DNA from 2 places in the Halomonas sp. LC1 genome. Region 2 is predicted to be linked to the other one. Evidence: predicted binding sites of a transcription regulator. Region 2 holds the regulator's gene; the other holds the start of a gene.
What was found. Region 2 encodes PhoB, which activates phosphate uptake and scavenging genes when phosphate is short. Its sites were predicted from a motif close to TGTCATANNNNTGTCANA; they were not measured.

Region 1 (3,418 bases), on a different contig from region 2:
CCCGGTGGGTACGGCGATGATCGAGTAACCAATCAGCATCAGAATGACGGTAATCGCCTTGCCCAGCGACGTGGCCGGCACGATATCGCCATAGCCCACGGTGGTCATGCTCACGATGGCCCAGTACATCGACATGGGAATGCTGGTAAAGCCCGCTTCCGGCGATTCGATGGTGTACATCAACGCGGCAAACAGCGTGACGACCATGAGAATGCTGCTGAAAAAGAGCAGAATTTGGCGCAGGCTGCGCTTGAGCGCATCCAGCAGTAGCCTGCCTTCCCCCACGAACTCCATCAGCCGCAAAATGCGGAAGATGCGCAGCACGCGCAGAATTCGCACGATCACCAGCCCATGCGCCCCCGGCACCAGTAGCACCAGCCAGGTAGGGATGATCGCCACGACATCGACGATACCGTAAAAGCTCTTGAGGTAGACCGTGGGGCGCTCCAGGCAGTAGAGGCGCACCAGCAGCTCCAGGCTAAACAGCAGCGTGAATGCCCACTCGATGTAGAAGAAGATATGCCCGTAACGCTCGGCATAGATCTCGATGCTGCCCAGCAAAATCACCGTCACGCTCAGCAGAATGGCGACGATCAGCGCAATGTCGAACGCCTTTGCCCCCGGCGTATCGGATTCGAAGATAAGGTGGAACAGCCGGGTGCGAAGTCCGTCGGCACCGGGAGTGAGTGGAAAGCTCATCGCGTCATCCTGAAGTAGGCTTAATCAATCGTGCAGTGTCGTTAGCGTAGCGCGGTTTCGTGAGCCAAGCGACGGGCCAGATTTAACGCAGCCACGCCATACGCCGTGGATGGCATGCCCTGGCTATTCAGCGCGCTCGGCAGCGTGGCGGCCTCGCTTCGTGCTGCGCCATCGAGCTGCGGATGCTGGGCCAGCGCATCCAAGGCCTGCTGTGCGGCGCTGAGGTGCGCCGCGTCTTGGCTGTCGTGGTAGGCATCCAGCGCGACAGTGGCGCGGTGTAGCCATTCGGCAGGGCGCGTTGCGGCGGGTAGTGGCCACTGCTGGCGCCCAAGGGCGTTGCCACGCGCCGCCTTGCTGGTATCGGAAGGGCGCAGCGGTACGTCGCTGGCCAGCTCGACGGCGAGCGTCCACAGCGCCGCAGGGTCGCCCGCTTTCAGCTCCAGCTCCACCTCGCAAATGGGCGCACGCGCGCGACCGCAGACGATCTCCCCTTCATCCAGCACCAGCTCGATATGGCTGCCTTGCCATACCAATGGCCAGCTACGGCGTGTGAAATCGGTGCTCAATGTGGGGCGCAGCGCCGCGATGCACTCGCCCAGCGCGCCTTGAAACGGCGGCAGCTTGGCCAGTGCCGCTTGGTCTAGGTCGGCGGTCGGTACAGGCCACTCCCACTCCTCGCGGCTAGAGAGCCCGCCGCCGCCCTGGCCCGCCGTTTTGACGGTTTGCAGCACCTGCTGGTCGATGTTGCGCAGGCGCACGGCCACCCGCGCGGCGGCAAGATCGCCCGCCGGGGTGTCGAAGTAGGTGTTGGCAAGCCGCTGCTGAACCGGCGGCGTGGCCGCAAGAACGGGGTGGTGTAACAGCGCTGACAGCTGGCTGGGCGGCAGTGCCAGTTTGAGTTCCACCTCGGTGGGCGCTGGCGCGTTAGTTGACTCTTTCATGACAATCGCCACCTCAATATTGTGACATTTTGGTTAATTTTTGATGACATTATGAACTTTTCATGACGGCGGCGGACGCACTCTTTATACTGGCGCCCGCCATTTCCAGGCTCCCCGAAAACAGGCTAAAGGCTATATGGTAACCTCCAACCCTTTTTCCGCGATGTTTGGCCGCTCGCCATTCCAGCCGTTGCTGGCCCACATCGTCAAGGCCAATGAATGTGCCGACCAACTGCTGCCGTTCTTCGAGGCAACGTTGGCCGGTGATTGGGACACGGCAGCGGAACTGCGCGAGAACGTCACGCGCTTAGAGCACGATGCCGACACCCTGAAGACAGAGCTGCGGCTGAACCTGCCGAACACCATGTTCCTACCCGTCTCGCGCTCCGACCTGCTCGATTTGATCAGCGTGCAGGACAAAATCGCCAACAAAGTGCGCGACATTACCGGCATCATGCTGGGCCGCAAAATGCGCGTGCCCAACGAACTGGCCGAGCCGATGCGCGACTACATGCGCACCAGTGTGGCCTGCGTGGCCCAAGCGCGCCAAGCGCTGGAAGAGTTGAAAGACCTGCTGGAATCCGGTTTTGGTCGCAACGTTTCCGATGTCATGCAGAACATGATCCGCGAACTGCACACCCTCGAACACCAGGCCGACAGCCAGCAGGTGGCGATTCGTCGTCAACTTTTCGAGTTAGAGAGCCAGCTACCGCCGGTGGATGTGATCTTCCTTTACAAGATCATCGAGTGGGTCGGTGAAGTTTCTGACCGCGCAGAACGCGTGGGCAGCCGCCTGCAGATTTTGACCGCACGCTAAGGGAACCTCATGCAGATTATTGCCCAGCACGGTGACATTTTTATCATTCTGGCCTGTTTGTTCGGCTTCTTCATGGCGTGGGGCGTGGGTGCCAACGATGTCGCCAACGCCATGGGAACCTCGGTGGGGTCGAAAGCGATCACCATCAAACAGGCGATCCTAATTGCCGTCATTTTTGAATTCTTGGGTGCTTGGCTGGCGGGTGGCGAAGTCACCAACACCATCCGTAAAGGCATCATCGACCCCGAACTGCTTCAAGAAGACCCGCAGCTACTGGTATACGGTATGTTGGCTGCGCTGCTGGCTGCCGGTACCTGGCTGCTGGTCGCTTCCATGAAAGGCTGGCCCGTATCCACCACGCACTCCATCGTCGGGGCGATCGTGGGCTTCGCGGTGGCGGGCTTGGGCGCGTCTACCGTGGATTGGAGCGCGGTGACCAAGATTGCCGCAAGCTGGGTCGTGTCCCCGCTGCTCGCCGGTACCATCGGTTTCGTGCTGTTCAAATCGGTCCATCACCTGATTTTCGAGAACGACAACCCGTTCACCGCCGCCAAGCGCTATGTGCCGGGCTATGTGTTCCTGGTCGGTTTCATCGTCGCCATGGTGACGTTGACCAAGGGCCTCTCCCACGTGGGGCTCGACCTCACCTTCAACCAGAGCCTATTGCTCTCGATCCTGCTGGGTCTGGTGATCATGGGCATCGGGATGCTGATGCAGCGCCGCATCAAGTTCGAAAAGAGCGCCAACGACCATTTTGGTTACGCCAACGTAGAGCGCGTGTTCGGCGTGCTGATGATCTTCACCGCCTGCGCCATGGCGTTTGCGCACGGGTCTAACGACGTGGCCAACGCGGTGGGCCCGCTGGCGGCAGTGATCAGCGTGGTGCAAACCGGCGGCGAAATCGAAGCGTCGGCGCTGGTGCCCTGGTGGGTCCTGGTACTGGGCGGCGGCGGTATCGTCG
Region 2 (3,418 bases):
GTAGGCTTCGCATGGAATCGAAAGCGAATACGGTGGCTACATATGGCACATGCGCGGTGTTTGACCATGCTTACATGCCAATATGGCACACTTATACATAGATTATGCAAACCAGAGAGAGGGCAGTAACGCGTAGGTGAGGAGAGAGGCGCAGGTGGCCCGATCGACGCGTTAGTCGTGGACTACCCGCGTAGCCGGAAACACGCAGCGGAACAGCGCTCCCTCACCGGGCAATGACTCCACTTGGAGCTGCGCGTCGTGGCGTAGTAGAACGTGTTTCACAATGGCAAGGCCCAGCCCAGTGCCGCCGGTGGCCGTACTGCGCCCCTTATCGACACGGTAGAAGCGCTCGGTGAGGCGCGGAATATGGACAGGATCGATCCCTTCACCGTCGTCGTCCACTTCGATGCAGGCACTGCCATTGGGCAGCGCCGCCCAGCGGAGGGTGATCTGGCTTCCCGCTGGCGTGTAGCGCACCGCGTTGAACGCCAAGTTGGAGATCGCACTGCGCAGCTCCTGCTCGCTGCCGACTAGGCGCGCTTCGCAATCGAGCACGACCTGCACGCTGTGTTGCTGGTGAGACAGCGCCAGCGCATCGCGGCGAATACTCTCTAGCATCGGCCCTACGGCAAGCGGCTGGTGATCTTCTCCCCCTCGGTCGATTTCGAGCCGAGAGAGTAGTAGCAGGTCGTTGACCAAGTTCTGCATGCGCTTGGTCTGCTCTTCCATCTGACCGATACCTTTGCCCAATCGAGGCGGCAATAGCTCTTTCAAATCGCCGTACGTTTCCAGGTAGCCCGAAAGGACGGTCAGTGGTGTGCGCAGCTCGTGAGACACGTTGGCCACGAAGTCGCGGCGCATCTGTTCCAGGCGATGCAGGCGCGTAATGTCCCGGGCCATGACCAAGCGCTCGTCATCACCATAGAGCGTGATTTGATACTGTAAAATGCGTCGCTCGTCGATGGGCGAGGTGAGGGTCAGCGGCTCGCTATATTCACGGGCATTGAAGTAGCTGATAAAACGCGGGTCACGCAGCAAGTTGGTAATGTGCTGACCGCGGTCATGGGCCGTTTGCAGGCCGAGCATGTCGGTGGCGGCACTGTTCCACCACTCTAAATCTCCGTGGCGATCCAGCATCACGACGCTATCACGCATCGCCTCCGAGGACTCTTGAATACGCGCGAGGGTGGCTCGCAAGCGGCTTTGCGTTATGCGCTGGCTTTTTTGGTAACGATAAAGGCGATCGAAGAGTTCGCCCCACATGCCAGTGGCCGCAGGTGGCTCATCGTGGGGGTTCAGCGTAAGCCATTTGAACAGGGCTCTAAGCTGACGGAGTTGATAGACTAAACAGAGCGTCAGACCTGCCGCCAAGCCGAAACCGGGGTAGCCCAGCAGCCATCCCAGGCACATCCCTAGGAAAGCCAGCCAGATGATTCGCCACAGTTCACGGCTCCACAGGCGCACGATTACACCCGAGCAGAGAAACGATATCCAGTGCCCCGCACTGTTTGAATCAGATTCTGGTGCGCTTCACCCAGCGCTTTGCGCAACCGGCGAATATGCACGTCCACCGTGCGCTCTTCGACGTATACGTTGCCGCCCCACACCTGATCGAGTAACTGGCTACGGGTATAGGCACGCTCTTGGTGGGTCATGAAAAACTGCAGTAAGCGGTACTCGGTAGGACCCATCTCCAGGGCCTTGCCGTACGCGCTCACACGATGGCTCACCGGATCTAACAGCAGGCCATTGATTTCGATGGGGTCTTCCACACCACGCGGGGTCGCTCGGCGCAGCACGGCTTTCAGGCGCGCCACCAATTCACGGGGCGAAAACGGCTTGGTGATGTAGTCATCCGCGCCCGCTTCCAGACCCTGAATCTTATTGTCCTCTTCGCCCTTGGCGGTCAGCATGATGATCGGCAGCTCGGCCGTGGCCTCTTCACGCTTGAGACGACGGGCCAACTCGATGCCGCTGGTGCCCGGCATCATCCAGTCCAGCAGCAGCAGGTCGGGCTGGTGATCGACCACCATCGCATGAGCATCCTGGGCGTTGTCCGCTTCAAGCACGCGATAGTCAGCCATTTCCAGCGCCACAGCGATCATCTCGCGAATGGGCGCCTCATCATCGACGATCAGTACGGTCTTGGCGGTCATTCCAGGGCCTCACGGTGTTCTAAGAAAGCTCATCTATGCGAAAACAGTTCAATGACATGTCTGTGACGATAACACCATGACTTAATGACAATTCTATGACACCCAGCATAATTAGCCAGTCACCGGCCACCCGCTAAGCGCGATGCCAGCAAAAACCAAAAGCCCGGACCAGTGATTGTTCAGAAACGCCTGGAAGCAGCGGTCGCGGTCACAGTGAAAAATTAACCGCTGCTGATGGGCAAACGTTGCGGCCATGCCTGCCAAACCCAGCCAGAAGAAACCGCCTAACCCAACCCGTATACCTACCCAGGTAAGCAGAGCCAGCGTCGCCAACTGCAGCAGGCCAATGATGAAACGGTCGGCACTGCCAAACAGCACCGCGGTGGACTTAATGCCAATTTTGAGATCATCGCCGCGATCCACCATGGCGTACTGGGTGTCATACGCGACCGTCCAGAGCACGTTGGCACTGAACAGTATCCACGCGTCTAACGGCACCTCACCAAGCACGGCACCAAACGCCATCGGGATCGACCAGGAGAACGCCGCCCCGAGCACCACCTGGGGAAAATGGGTGTAACGCTTCATGAACGGATAAATGGAGGCCAGCAGCACACCCCCAAGCGAAAGCAGCACGGTAAACCAGTTGGTCAGCAGTACTAAAATAAAGGCGGCGGCCACCAACGCCACAAACAGCAGTTGCGCTTCGGTTTCGCTAATCCGCCCCGTTGCTAAAGGCCTCTGCTTGGTGCGCTTAACATGACCATCAAAGTGGCGGTCGGCGTAGTCGTTCACCACGCAGCCTGCGGCGCGCATCACATATACCCCAGCGATAAAAATCAGCAGCACATCGCGGCCCGGCACGCCCTCGGAGGCGACCCACAGCGCCCATAGCGTTGGCCACATCAACAGCCAGGTGCCGATGGGTCGGTCCAAACGCATTAGCTGTAAGAAATCGGTCAAGCGGGCCCACCCGGTCGGGCGCAATAGAGAACGGTCCATGCTCATGCTTACCTCGTCGAAAAAGTCGCTGCGTTAGCCTAGCGCGACGGCAGGCCCAGTGCATCTGCCATGGTGGATAAAAAATACTCTTGCACGAGTAACGAAAGCCCACCGTGCTCAAAGACCGAGCGCCGCCCCCATAAGCTCTGGGCCGCCAGCCCTGGCTGCGAGCGGATAAAGCGCGGCCGCGTCGCCGTCGCTTCTAGCGGGCCGCGCACCAAGTCGGGCTGCTGAAACAACCAGCTGCCTAGCGAGCGCTC

Region 1: the regulator PhoB is predicted to act here: its motif matches at 1,672-1,689, upstream of QIT27_RS02470 (CYTH domain-containing protein).

Annotation. Positions count from the first base shown of each region.
Region 1 is NZ_JASSPG010000001.1:523,468-526,885, reverse strand. Features, by position in the region: gene QIT27_RS02475 (ion transporter) at 1-699, opposite strand, end outside; gene QIT27_RS02470 (CYTH domain-containing protein) at 741-1,640, opposite strand; gene QIT27_RS02465 (TIGR00153 family protein) at 1,777-2,457, shown strand; gene QIT27_RS02460 (inorganic phosphate transporter) at 2,467-3,418, shown strand, end outside.
Region 2 is NZ_JASSPG010000007.1:143,137-146,554, forward strand. Features, by position in the region: gene phoR (phosphate regulon sensor histidine kinase PhoR) at 172-1,464, opposite strand; gene phoB (phosphate regulon transcriptional regulator PhoB) at 1,467-2,156, opposite strand; gene ubiA (4-hydroxybenzoate octaprenyltransferase) at 2,268-3,158, opposite strand; gene QIT27_RS12715 (chorismate--pyruvate lyase family protein) at 3,197-3,418, opposite strand, start outside.